Regions from separate parts of the Pseudomonas sp. CFBP 5748 genome, predicted to be linked through region 2. Evidence: predicted binding sites of a transcription regulator. Region 2 holds the regulator's gene; each other region holds the start of a gene.

Region 1 (4,522 bases), on a different contig from region 2:
CACCGCGTGGGCACTGGCGCGCGCGGAACCGAGGCAGCTGTAGATGCTCGCCGGGTTGGCCGCGTCCAGGGCAAAAAAATGCAACAGGCGTTCGGCGTGCAAGTCGCCGTGTCGCTCCCGGTAATCATCCAGCGTGCCGGTGATCAGCAGCGGCATGGCCAATTCGTGCAGGCCATCGCCGCGCCCGTCCTGGGGCATCAAGGACAGCGAATAACTGACGTCGAGCATCCGCGCGAGGTTTTCCGCACGCTCCAGGTAACGCGACATCCAGTACAGGTCCGAGGCGGTTCTACTTAGCATGGCAGCTCCTCAATCCTCGACCACCCAGGTGTCCTTGGTGCCACCGCCCTGGGACGAGTTCACCACCAGCGACCCTTCGCGCAACGCCACGCGCGTCAGGCCGCCCGGCACCACACGGGTTTCCCGGCCAGACAGGACAAACGGCCGCAAGTCGATGTGGCGAGGGGCAATGCCATTTTCGACAAAGGTCGGACACGTAGAAAGCGACAGCGTCGGCTGGGCGATGTAGGCGTGCGGCTTGGCCTTGATGCGTTCGCGGAAGGCGTCGATCTGCGCCGTCGTCGCCGCCGGCCCCACCAGCATTCCGTAACCGCCGGAGCCCTGGGTTTCCTTGACCACCAGATCTGGAAGATTCGCCAGTACGTGGGAAAGTTCAGCAGGGTTACGACACTGCCATGTAGGGACGTTCTTCAGGATCGGCTCTTCGTCCAGGTAAAACTTGATCATGTCGGTGACGAACGGGTACACCGACTTGTCGTCCGCCACGCCCGTGCCGATGGCATTGGCCAGCACCACGTTGCCAGACCGGTAGGACGACAACAGCCCTGGCACCCCGAGCATCGAATCCGGATTGAAGGCCAGTGGATCAAGGAACGCGTCGTCAAGGCGACGGTAGATCACATCCACCGCTTTCGGCCCGTCGGTGGTGCGCATGAAGACTTTGTCGTCGCGCACGAACAGGTCGGCGCCTTCTACCAGTTCCACGCCCATCTCCCGGGCCAGGAACGCGTGCTCAAAGAATGCACTGTTGAAGCGCCCCGGCGTGAGCACCACGACGCTGGGGTCATCCAGTGGGCTGGCGCTTTTCAGGGTGTCGAGCAGCAGGTTGGGGTAATGATCGATGGGGGCGATGCGCTGGGCGGCAAACAGTTCGGGGAACAGGCGCATCATCATCTTGCGATCTTCAAGCATGTAGCTGACGCCACTGGGCGTACGAAGATTGTCTTCAAGTACGTAGTACGTGCCATCGCCGTCGCGCACCAGATCGACGCCGCAAATGTGGGCATAGATGTCGCGGTGCAGATCCAGCCCTTGCATCGCCAGTTGATATTGCTCGTTGGCCAGTACCTGCTCGGCGGGGATGATGCCGGCCCGGATGATTCGTTGCTCATGGTAGAGGTCGGCCAGGAACATGTTCAGTGCCTTGACCCGCTGGATGCAGCCACGCTCGACGACCCGCCATTCGCTGGCGGGAATACTGCGCGGGATAGTGTCGAAAGGGATCAGGCGCTCCGTGCCCTGCTCGTCCCCATAGAGCGTGAACGTAATGCCGGCGCGATGAAACAACAGGTCCGCTTCGCGTCTGCGTTGTGCCAGAAGTTCGTCTGGCGTTTCGGCCAGCCAACGGGCAAACGCCCGATAATGCGGGCGGACCTGGCCGTCGGCCTCGTACATCTCGTCAAAACCAGTGCGGATCATGCCGTACTCCTTGTCACCCTGGCATCAGGCTTCGCAAGGCCCGTGCCATCGGCATAAACGCTTTATGATCAACGGGTTGGATTATCCACTGAGAGGCTGCGCACTCTTGTAGTGCGGCAAATCCCCCCACCCCGCTGCCCCCGCTTCATTGCGGCGCAGGGCCGTCGCTCCCCTGAGCATAGACACGGAAAAACGCCATAGCCTGGCTTGGATACAGTTAGGTACAAAACCTGGGGGGTAAGATCGCTGACATGAAAACGGCCGACACAAAGGTCAGCCGTTGCTCTGGTTGCAGTGAGTGAAGTATCAGGCCTGCAAGCGCCGAATCTCTTGCTTGACGCCCCAGCCCTCGATGATGCCGCCCAACGGCTCAACCACGGCCTCAAAGTCTTGCTCGAAGTCTCCGATGTCGTCGTAAGTGGCGTACATCACCCGGCTCAGTTCCAATGACCAAGCCCCGTCGTCCCGTGCACTGATCTGCGCGTTCAGCGATTCGCCCCGAAATTGACCTGCCGCCCTGCGCGCCCGCTCCTCGTCCGGGAAAATGGCGTAGAACTCGATGGGATGGAATTTTGAGAAATCGAAACCGCCTTCTTTCATGCGGCGCAACACGCTGGTGCTGATGTCTTCTTGATAGGCTGTGCTCATGAAACGTCCTCCTAAAACCGATGGATAGACTTTCCGTCTTCCCGCGCAGGCAACCCGTAAGTTGCAGGCGTTACGGCATCAAATTACCGTCGGGACACAAGCATGTAGCTGACAAGACCGGACCTAAGCGATCCTTTCGCTGATCTCACTTGCAGAGTAGCCGCAAGTCGTGGCCACTGCCAAGCGGGGCCAGACAACGATTTTCATGAAATCGGTGTAATGCTGATGATTTCGATGCTGTGCTGGGACTTGAGGTTCTTGACCGTCGGGTCTTCAGTGCGCCCCTCCAGGTCATTGAGGTCCAACTCGCTGGCCACTGGAAACAGCCGTCCGCGAATCAGTTGTGCGGCCTGTTCCATGGTGGGCTCCTGGTCACAGTCGAACAGTTCTTCAGTGGTGTCGCCGTGATCATCCACGAAAGTGATTTCCCACTTCTGCATCGGTGTCTCCTCGATCAATTCAGGGCCTGGCTTACCTCTATCTCGACATTGAGGGCTGAACAATCGTTCCGCTGGGTAGTTGGGCGGCACACATGAAAAGACCGCCTCATGGGCGGTCTCCTGATGCAACCATGGCCGATTACTTTTCGGCGCGCTCCTTCAGCGCTTTCAAGGTGTTGAACGGCGCATCCACCACGAACTTGTTAGCCAGCCAGGACGGTACATCGCCACCGGGTTCGGTGTGGACCTGGTACGTCACTTCGACCTGGTTCGCGCCCTTGGGGGTGAATTTCCAGAAGCCGTCGACCTGGGTCACTCGTACAAAGCCCTTCTCTTCAGGCACGTAGGTCGGTACGCCTTTGAGATTGCGGGTCAGGCTGCCATCCGCGCCATCGACGGTGGTGACTTCCAGCACCGAGTCTCGGGAAGTGACTGGCCATGGCGTATTGAACTGAGTGTAGGTCCAGCTCTTGTCACCTTCGTGCTTGAGTAGCTTCTGGCTCTTGCACTCATGAATCCAGGCGCAGGCACCCGGGACATCTTCCTGCAGGGCCCGCAACTTGGCCATGGTGGTCTGCATGACAGTCACGCCGCGGTAGGCCTTGTACTTGGAGCCAGCCACTTCACTCAGGGATACCTTGATACCGTCCTTCTCCTTGGCGACCTGCCAGTCCTCTGCCTGAGCGCTGGCGGTTGCCAACAACACGGTCAAGCCACACAACACAGCCATACGATGCAGCGAACCCATAGTTTTTTCCTTATTGTCCAAGTTCTGATCATTGACCCATTACGCTGCCGTGACTTGCTCCCACCAACCGATCAGTCGGATGGCGTCTTCGCTGCTGCTGCCACAGACCTCGATGTCGGCCTCGAACGCCGAGCACACCGCGGGGCGTTCCGGCTGGCCGAAGATCCGGCACAGATTGTCGACCGACAACTGCGCGCAGCGTTCTCCCGCCGGTTTGCCTTGGGGCATGCCAGGGATCGGGGAACTGATGGACGGGGCGATGCAGCAGGCGCCACAGCCTTCACGGCATTTCATGACGACAACATCCTCACGACAGGTAATGGTTGGTAACAGCGCACAGAGTAACGGCTAAAACACTCGTTTAAAATTAAAGTCCGCAGGTTTTTTCGCCCACGGCGAGATGACCGAACGGTCAGCGACGAGCTGCATGCATGGCAAGGTTCACTGCTTGAATTCGAACTCCAGTGCCGCGCCTTCCACTTCATTGCGCTCCTGATTGCGCAGCGGCAGTTGCATCTCATTGCTCAGCAAACGCCCATTGAGTTGGAACGGTCCGGGTTTCTCCCCGAACATGGACGGCAACAGTGGCTGGTTTTTAGCTGACTGCACCTTACCCGGCGGTTGCAGTTCCTCGACCATGTCATGGGGCAAGCTCAAATCCAGCTTGGCCGCTGGTAATGGAGTCTTGGCAACCTCATGGGCGGATTTGCTCTTGGAAGCGATGGGCGCGCGTTTTTTCTTCGCCGCCGTTTTTTTCGCGGGAGCCTTCTTGACCACCGCCGTTTTTTTCGGCGCATTACTCGTCGCGCTGGCGACGGGTTTCTCCTGCGCCGAAGCCGCCACGACGCCTCCCGTATGGAAGGCGGTCAACAGGCCGATCAAAACCCAGGCAGCAGGAGCAATGGCTTTCATAAACACAACGGTACTTACGGCAGAGACCGCCATGCTCGCCTGATAATGAGGCGCT
Region 2 (4,522 bases):
AACCAACACGCATACCCTGCAATACCTGCCCGATGGCAAAGTGCAGTATGAGATGACGTCCGACAAGGTCGACCACGTAAAGGCCACCGATATTACGCTGGTGACCAAACCGGACCTGAACATGTTCCGCGGCACCGAGTTTCCGTGGCATGTGCAGAGCCTGCGCGCCGAAGTCAACTCCGGGGGCACCGAAGTGGAGCTGATCGACTCGGTACGCGTAGCCCGAACCGATGAAAAAAATCGTACGACCATCATTACCAGCAGTCGTATGACCGTGTTCCCACAGCAAGAATATGCGCAGACCGAGCAACCCGTTAGAATCGACGGCGCCGGGGGTGTATCGACCGGCACGGGAATGAAAGCGTATTTGAAGGAAAGCAGGATACACCTGCTATCGAACGTAAGAGGACAGTATGAAGCTCGCTAAAACCCTCCCTATTTTGCTCAGTCTGGGCGCAGCACTGGGAAGCGCGAGCGCCTGGGCCCTTCCCAACGATCGCGATCAACCTATCCGCATCCAGGCCGACGACGCGCAACTGGACGACAAGAATGGTGTCGCCACCTATAAGGGTGACGTGATCATCACCCAGGGCTCGATGAAGGTCACTGGCAACACCGTGACCATCACCCGCACCCCGTCCGGCGATATCGACGTGGTGACCTCGGTGGGCAACCTGGCCTACTTCGAACAACTCCAGACCGCGGGCGACACCAAGCCTGTGCAAGGTTACGGGGTGACCATCCAGTATCACGCATCCCAGGACCGTGTCGTGCTGATCGACCGCGCCAAGGTCGTCGACAAGGACAACAACGTGACCCAAGGCGAGAAAATCGTCTACGACACCAACAAAAAGCTGGCCAGCGCCGGTCGTGCCACGGGCAGTAAAGTCACTGAGTCCCGCCCTCGCATCGACATGGTGATCCAGCCGAAAAAGAAAACCGACGAGCAGAAGGCCCAGTAATGGCAACTCTGAAAGCTCAGCACCTGGCCAAGAGCTACAAGAGCCGCCAAGTCGTGCGTGATGTCAGCCTGTCCATCGACAGCGGCCAGATCGTCGGCCTGCTCGGCCCTAACGGCGCGGGCAAGACCACCTGCTTCTACATGATCGTCGGCCTGGTCCAGGCCGACCAGGGCCGTGTGCTGATCGACGACCTGGACGTCAGCCACCAGCCCATGCACGGTCGGGCAAAGGCTGGCATCGGCTATCTGCCACAGGAAGCATCGATCTTCCGCAAGCTGTCGGTAGCCGACAACATCATGGCCATCCTCGAGACCCGCAAGGAACTCGACAAGGCCGGCCGTCGCCAGGAGCTGGAAAGCCTTTTACAGGAGTTCCACATCAGCCACATTCGCGACAACCTGGGCATGAGCCTGTCCGGTGGCGAACGGCGCCGCGTGGAAATCGCCCGCGCCCTGGCCACCTCGCCGAAATTCATCCTGCTCGACGAACCGTTCGCCGGCGTGGACCCGATTTCGGTGGGCGACATCAAGCAGATCATCCACCACCTCAAGGCCAAGGGGATCGGCGTGCTGATCACCGACCACAACGTGCGTGAAACGCTGGATATCTGCGAAACCGCCTACATCGTCAATGACGGCCAGTTGATCGCCGAAGGCGACTCCGCAGCCATCCTGGCCAACGACCTGGTCAAGGAAGTGTATCTGGGCCATGAGTTCCGCCTGTAAGCAAAGAGTCTGGCGAAGCGCCTGGGCGTCGTTTAATTTTATTACGGCGACGCCCTAGGCAAACACTCCAGTTTCAGGCATATAATTTGCTTAAGTTTGGCGCTTCGGCGCCCTTGTAGTGGATGGCGCATGTGCGCCGGCGAATAAGGTGTTAAGCCCCTGCCATGAAACCATCGCTAGTCTTGAGAATGGGCCAGCAGCTGACGATGACACCGCAGCTGCAACAGGCCATCCGCCTGCTCCAATTGTCGACCCTGGACCTGCAACAGGAAATCCAGGAGGCCTTGGAGTCCAATCCGATGCTCGAGCGCCAGGAAGAAGGCGACGACTTCGATAACGCCGACCCGCTGGCCGACAACGCCGAACAGAAAACCAACACCGAAATCCCGGAACCGTCCTACCAGGAAGCCGCCCCGACGGTGGATAACCTCGAGGATGGCGAATGGAACGAACGCATCCCCAACGACCTGCCCGTGGACACAGCCTGGGAAGACGTCTACCAGACCAGCGCCAGCAACCTGCCAAGCAGTGACGACGACGAGTGGGACTTCACCACCCGTACCTCTGCCGGCGAGAGCCTGCAAAGCCACCTGCTGTGGCAGCTGAACCTTGCGCCGATGTCCGACACCGATCGCCTGATCGCCGTGACCCTGATCGACTGCATCAACAACCAGGGCTACCTGGACGAGACCCTCGAAGAAATCCTCGAAGCCTTCGACCCCGAACTGGATATCGAGCTGGACGAAATCGAAGCCGTCCTGCACCGCATCCAGCAATTCGAACCGGCCGGTATCGGTGCCCGCAACCTGGGTGAATGCCTGCTGCTGCAGCTGCGCCAACTGCCCGCCAAGACGCCTTGGCTGACCGAAGCCAAGCGACTGGTCACCGACTACATCGACCTGTTGGGCGGTCGCGACTACAGCCAGCTGATGCGCCGCATGAAGCTCAAGGAAGATGAACTGCGCCAGGTCATCGAACTGGTCCAGAGCCTCAACCCGCGCCCGGGCTCGCAAATTGAGTCCACCGAACCCGAATACGTAGTCCCGGACGTGATCGTGCGCAAGCACAACGATCGCTGGCTGGTGGAGCTCAACCAGGAATCGGTGCCCAAGCTGCGGGTCAATGCCCAATACGCCGGCTTCGTCAGGCGCGCCGACACCAGCGCCGACAACACCTTCATGCGCAACCAGTTGCAGGAAGCGCGCTGGTTCATCAAGAGCCTGCAAAGCCGCAACGAAACCCTGATGAAAGTCGCCACCCAGATCGTCGAGCACCAGCGCGGCTTCCTGGAGTACGGCGACGAAGCGATGAAGCCGTTGGTCCTGCATGACATCGCCGAGGCGGTAGGCATGCACGAGTCGACGATTTCCCGGGTAACCACCCAGAAATTCATGCATACCCCCCGGGGTATCTATGAATTGAAATATTTTTTCTCCAGCCACGTCAGCACCTCCGAAGGCGGCGAATGCTCATCCACGGCCATCCGCGCGATCATCAAAAAACTGGTGGCTGCGGAAAATCAGAAAAAGCCGTTGAGTGACAGCAAGATCGCTGGTTTACTGGAGGCACAAGGCATTCAGGTGGCCCGCCGTACCGTCGCCAAATACCGCGAATCCCTCGGGATCGCACCTTCGAGCGAACGCAAGCGGTTGATGTAAAGGGCCACGCCACAGCGTTCCAGTGGCAGGCATTTCTGCCTGCCGCTTTATGCACTGGCAACGAAGGAGAAGCTGTATGCAAGTCAACATCAGTGGACACCAACTGGAAGTGACCGAACCTCTGCGCACCTACATCGGCGAAAAACTCGAACGATTGGAGAGGCATTTCGACAAGATCACCAACGTGCAAGTGACGATGAACGTCGAAAAGCTGCTGCAGAAAATCGAAGCCACGCTGCATATCCCCGGCGGAGAAGTGGTTGCCAACGCGGAGCATTCAGACATGTATGCCGCAATTGACCTGCTGACCGACAAGCTGGATCGCCAACTTAAAAAGCATAAGGAAAAGACCCAGAGCCTCCTCCAGGGCGCAACCGGTCGTTAACCCCCCCAATCCATGATCCGACTAGAATCCATCCTGACCCCCGGCCGTTCCTTGGTGAACGCGCCGGGTGGCAGTAAAAAGAAAGCCCTCGAACAAATCGCCAACCTGATCCACCGCGAAGTGCCGGATCTGGAAATGCAGGACGTCTTCGAGGCCCTGGTTGCCCGTGAAAAACTCGGTTCTACCGGTTTTGGCAACGGCATCGCCATTCCCCACTGCCGCCTCAAGGGTTGTAGTGCGCCCATCAGCGCCCTGTTGCACCTTGAAGCCCCCATAGATTTCGACGCCATCGACGGCGCCCCGGTCGACCTGCTGTTTGTACTGCTGGTCCCGGAAGCGGCGACCGATGCGCATCTTGAGCTGCTGCGCCAGATCGCCAGCATGCTGGACCGCAAGGAAGTTCGCGAAAAACTGCGCAGCGCACCGAGCAACGAAGCCTTGTATCAGGTTGTCCTGGACGAGCAGAACGGTCATTAAACATGCGCATGATCATCGTCAGTGGCCGCTCCGGCTCCGGTAAAAGCACGGCGCTCAATGTCCTTGAGGACAGCGGCTACTATTGCATCGACAACCTGCCGGCCGGCCTGCTGCCAGAGCTGGCCGAGCGTGCATTGATCCACACCGAACTGGCGCAGCCACTGGTGGCGGTGTCCATTGATGCACGCAACCTGCCGAGCCATCTGTCGCGCTTTCCTGAACTGCTCGAGGAAGTGCGCAGCCGGCATATCCAGTGCGATGTGCTGTACCTGGATGCCGATGAAGAGACGTTGCTCAAGCGTTTTTCCGAGACCC
Region 3 (4,522 bases), on a different contig from region 2:
GCCCCGAGGCCTTGCCCGCAGGGTTATCAGCGTCTGTTGCCACATACAGATCTCCGCACGTTCGGCGCGCATTCTAGCGCGCTCTGGGAAAAAACAAAGGGCCTAATGCGCCTGCTTCCATGTAAGCCTTTGGCCGCAGAAAAACCCATGTCGCCTACACAACAAAAGGCGTCGGAAAAACCAGCACTCTGTGTGAGCACTGACAAATTCCAGACAAAAAAATGCCCGGCAAGCCGGGCATTTTTTATTGCGTGTGCTTACAGGTTGTAGCCACGCTCGTTGTGCTGGGCCAAGTCCAGGCCCACGGCTTCTTCTTCCTCGGAGACACGCAGACCCATGACGGCGTCCAGCACCTTGAGGATGATGAAGGTGACGATCGCGGTGTAAACCACCGTGAAGGCCACACCTTTGAATTGAATCCACACTTGCGCACCGATATCGGTCACGGTGCCGAAGCCACCCAGGGCCGGTGCTGCAAACACGCCGGTCAGGATCGCGCCGAGGATACCGCCAATGCCGTGCACACCGAAGGCGTCCAGGGAATCGTCATAGCCGAGTTTGCGCTTGAGGGTGGTTGCGCAGAAGAAGCACACCACGCCCGCCGCCAGACCGATGACCAGAGCACCCATCGGGCCCACGGTGCCGGCAGCCGGAGTGATCGCAACCAGACCCGCTACCACGCCCGAGGCAATGCCCAGTGCGCTTGGCTTGCCGTGGGTGATCCACTCGGCAAACATCCAGCCCAATGCAGCGGCGGCAGTGGCAATCTGAGTCACCAGCATCGCCATGCCGGCGGTGCCGTTGGCGGCGACGGCGGAGCCGGCGTTGAAGCCAAACCAGCCAACCCACAGCATGGCAGCGCCCATCAGGGTGTAACCGAGGTTATGCGGCGCCATCGGCGTGGTCGGGAAGCCTTTGCGCTTGCCCAGCACCAGGCACGCCACCAGGCCGGCGATACCGGCGTTGATGTGCACCACGGTGCCGCCGGCGAAGTCCAGCACGCCCCAGTCCCATAGCAGGCCGCCGTTACCGGACCAGACCATGTGTGCAATCGGCGCATACACCAGAGTGAACCACACGCCCATGAAGATCAGCATGGCGGAGAACTTCATCCGCTCGGCGAAGGCGCCGACGATCAGGGCCGGGGTGATGATGGCGAAGGTCATCTGGAAGGTGATGAACACCGCTTCAGGGAACAGCGCCGCCGGACCGGTCAGGCTGGACGGGGTGACACCCGCCAGGAAGGCTTTGCCCAGGCCGCCCACGAAGGAGTTGAAGTTGACGACGCCCTGCTCCATGCCCGTGGTGTCGAACGCGATGCTGTAGCCATAAATGACCCACAGGACGCTGATCAGACCGGTAATGGCGAAGCACTGCATCATCACGGAAAGAAGGTTTTTCGACCGAACCATGCCGCCGTAGAACAGCGCCAGGCCGGGAATGGTCATGAACAGTACAAGAATCGTGGCAGTCAGCATCCAGGCGGTATCGCCGGAGTTCAGGACTGGGGCTGCCGCTTCTTCTGCCATGGCCAGGCCAGGCATTGCGAAGGACAACAGGGCTCCTAGCCCTGCGAATTTACGCAGAGTCATATTGTTTTCTCCTGGGGCGTTGGGTTTGGCGGCTTAAATAGCGTCGGTATCGGTTTCGCCGGTACGGATGCGAATAGCCTGTTCCAGATTGACCACAAAGATTTTTCCGTCACCGATCTTGCCGGTGTTGGCGGCCTTGGTGATCGCCTCGATCACCCGGTCAAGATCCTTGTCGTCAATGGCGACATCGATCTTCACCTTGGGCAGGAAATCGACCACGTATTCCGCGCCACGATACAGCTCGGTGTGACCTTTCTGCCGACCGAAGCCTTTGACCTCAGTAACGGTAATGCCCTGCACGCCGATCTCGGACAACGACTCGCGCACGTCGTCCAACTTGAACGGCTTGATGATGGCAGTGACTAGCTTCATGAAACTCTCTCCCGAATTGGTGGACTTGCCCCAGGAAAACAAACCCGACTCAAGTCTAAGCGCAGTGCCTGGCTTTGTAACGCATCGTCGGCCCAAGTAGCCCGACAGGTGCCAGTTAACCGCTCCTGACGAAACTCCCCGCTCCGCCTGCTGCACTGCATTCGTCACAACGACTGCATCAGTGCATGGGTCATCAGCCTCTAAGCAGAAAGCTTGCCATCTGTGCCCAAACCCTCTGATTTCAGCCTCTTGGCCACCGCGCCCGCGTGCGCCGCACCACGAACCACAGCGATACGCACAACAACAGTGCAGCGATGCCCGACCCTATGCGCGAAAAGCGTGCATCCCTTGCGCGCAAATTGACTATAGACACTGCGTGGTACACTGCCCGCCATCGTTTTCAGGACACCTGCACATGCTTGCGCCCAAAGATCTCCTCGACGCCCTGAGCGGCCACGCCTCCCGCCTCTTGAGCGGTGATACTCCACTGCCCAAAAGCGAAATAGAAAGCCAGTTCAAGGCCCTGCTGCAAAGCGGGTTCAGCAAGCTGGACCTGGTGAGCCGGGAAGAATTCGACAGTCAGATGGTCGTGCTGGCCCGAACCCGGGCGCGGCTCGAAAGCCTGGAGGCCAAGGTCGCGGAAATGGAAGCGCGACTGGCTCCAGCACAGGAGTAAGCCGCCCGGGCTGGCGGCTCAACCACTCGCGACCCGCTGGGATGAGCCTTGGGCAAGCGCCAGCGGCAACTCCAGGATAAAGAGCGCGCCCTTGCCCGGCCCCGCGCTCAGTGCCGTCAGCTCACCGCCCATCTCGTGCGCGGCCAGGATGCAGCTGTGCAGGCCAAAGCCATGACCATCGGCGCGCGTCGTGAAGCCGTGCTCGAACACCCGTCCAAGATTCTCCGTCGAAATCCCCTCGCCGTTGTCCTCCACTTCGACCCGCACGCGCGTGTCGTCAACGACCTTCAGACGCAGGGTAATCCGCGACGGCCGCCCCGCGCCCGAGCCCAGTGCCTGCTGGGCGTTGTTGATCAGATTGACCAGAATCTGCAGCACTTTGTGCTTGTCCAGCGGCATTGTCGGGACATCATCGAACTCCTTGACCAGCGTTACCTGATGGAGGGCAAGGGACACATCGCAAATGCGTACCACATCCTCGACCAGTTCTCGCAGCGAGCCCGGTTCCAGCACGCTGGAGTTGCCGGCGTAGGACTGCTGGGTGGCGACGATCTCCTTGATGTGGTCGATTCGCCGGGTCAACTGCGCCAGCTCGGCGATCATGCTGTGTTGTTCGACTGCCAGGGCCTCGGCCAGCTTGCCGAGATAGTCCGGTAGCGCGCGGCCTTTTGGATCGCTGCTGATGAAGTCGCCGAGATCATCGGGGTGCTCCTTCATCAATTGAACGACCTTGGCGACCCCCGGCCCTTTGGAGGTATGCACCTTCTCGTACAGGACCTGGGCCGACACGTTGACGCTATTGAGCACATTGCCCACGTTGTGCAGCACATTGGTGGCGATTTCAGCCATGCCGGCCCGGCGCGCAGTGGTGACCAGTTCGGCCTGCGCCTCGCGCAACTCGTCGTTGACCTTGGCCAGTTGCTGCGGGCTGGGGATTTTCAGGGCGGCGGGCACCAGCCGGATCAGCAGGATGGCGGTAATCACCGAGGCCATCGCAGTGATCACCTTGACCAGCGCCGATAGCCAATAATAAGGCTGCCAGATGGTCAGGATTTCCATCACATGGCTGGTGCCGCAGGCCAGGATAAACACGCCAAAAGCCGTCAGCATCCAGTCAAAAGGCACGTCTTTGCGCTTGTGGATGAAGTAGATCAGCGTGAAGGGAATGGTGACGTAGGAGAGGGTGATCAAACCATCGGCGATCACATTGGTCCACAGCAAATCCGGGCGCCACATATAGCAATGCCCATGGGGGATAAAGCGCTTGTCGGTCAACAGCGCCAGCAGATCGTTCATGGGCCACCTCCTCGTAGCGCCGCTGATACCGCCAAGTGCCGATGGGGCAAATCGCAGTCTAGCAGAGGCCTGGTCCGGTCATTTTTCGAACGCCTCGTCATCCGCGCCCGCAACATCCTGCCAAAATTTCTCACTTCGATTCCCGCTCCGATACATGTCCCCACGACTAACCTTCAAGAGCCGCAGGATGCGGCACCCTACTCACTCAAGGAACGTTTCATGTCGCTTGCCATCGTCCATAGCCGCGCCCAGGTGGGAGTGGAGGCTCCCCCCGTTACCGTTGAAGTTCATCTGGCCAATGGCTTGCCGTCACTGACGATGGTCGGCTTGCCGGAGGCGGCGGTGAAGGAAAGCAAGGACCGGGTGCGCAGCGCGATCATCAATTCGGGGCTGAATTTCCCGGCGCGACGCATCACCTTGAACCTGGCGCCGGCGGATCTGCCGAAGGACGGCGGACGGTTCGACCTGGCCATTGCCTTGGGGATCCTGGCGGCCAGCGTGCAAGTACCAACCTTGATGCTCGACGACGTGGAATGCCTCGGCGAGTTGGCGTTATCCGGCGCCGTACGACCGGTACGCGGGGTAT

What was found. The regulator sigma-54, encoded in region 2, starts transcription at its own class of promoters, with help from an activator protein. The targets are predictions, from matches to a motif close to ANTGGCATNNANNTTGCTNT.
Region 1: the regulator sigma-54 is predicted to act here: its motif matches at 1,750-1,769, upstream of ACWNZ1_RS28825 (circularly permuted type 2 ATP-grasp protein).
Region 3: the regulator sigma-54 is predicted to act here: its motif matches at 2,166-2,185, upstream of glnK (P-II family nitrogen regulator).

What each region holds. Positions count from the first base shown of each region.
Region 1 is NZ_JBSPTN010000021.1:63,068-67,589, forward strand. Features, by position in the region: gene ACWNZ1_RS28820 (alpha-E domain-containing protein) at 1-300, opposite strand, end outside; gene ACWNZ1_RS28825 (circularly permuted type 2 ATP-grasp protein) at 310-1,719, opposite strand; gene ACWNZ1_RS28830 (ribonuclease E inhibitor RraB) at 2,026-2,367, opposite strand; gene ACWNZ1_RS28835 (hypothetical protein) at 2,571-2,807, opposite strand; gene ACWNZ1_RS28840 (START domain-containing protein) at 2,947-3,555, opposite strand; gene ACWNZ1_RS28845 (YkgJ family cysteine cluster protein) at 3,595-3,849, opposite strand; gene ACWNZ1_RS28850 (translation initiation factor 2) at 3,997-4,467, opposite strand.
Region 2 is NZ_JBSPTN010000008.1:37,176-41,697, reverse strand. Features, by position in the region: gene lptC (LPS export ABC transporter periplasmic protein LptC) at 1-427, shown strand, start outside; gene lptA (lipopolysaccharide transport periplasmic protein LptA) at 414-962, shown strand; gene lptB (LPS export ABC transporter ATP-binding protein) at 962-1,687, shown strand; gene ACWNZ1_RS18995 (RNA polymerase factor sigma-54) at 1,852-3,345, shown strand; gene hpf (ribosome hibernation-promoting factor, HPF/YfiA family) at 3,422-3,730, shown strand; gene ptsN (PTS IIA-like nitrogen regulatory protein PtsN) at 3,743-4,207, shown strand; gene rapZ (RNase adapter RapZ) at 4,210-4,522, shown strand, end outside.
Region 3 is NZ_JBSPTN010000004.1:207,788-212,309, forward strand. Features, by position in the region: gene ACWNZ1_RS11015 (secondary thiamine-phosphate synthase enzyme YjbQ) at 1-45, opposite strand, end outside; gene ACWNZ1_RS11020 (ammonium transporter) at 258-1,592, opposite strand; gene glnK (P-II family nitrogen regulator) at 1,626-1,964, opposite strand; gene ACWNZ1_RS11030 (accessory factor UbiK family protein) at 2,380-2,640, shown strand; gene ACWNZ1_RS11035 (sensor histidine kinase) at 2,659-3,936, opposite strand; gene ACWNZ1_RS11040 (YifB family Mg chelatase-like AAA ATPase) at 4,156-4,522, shown strand, end outside.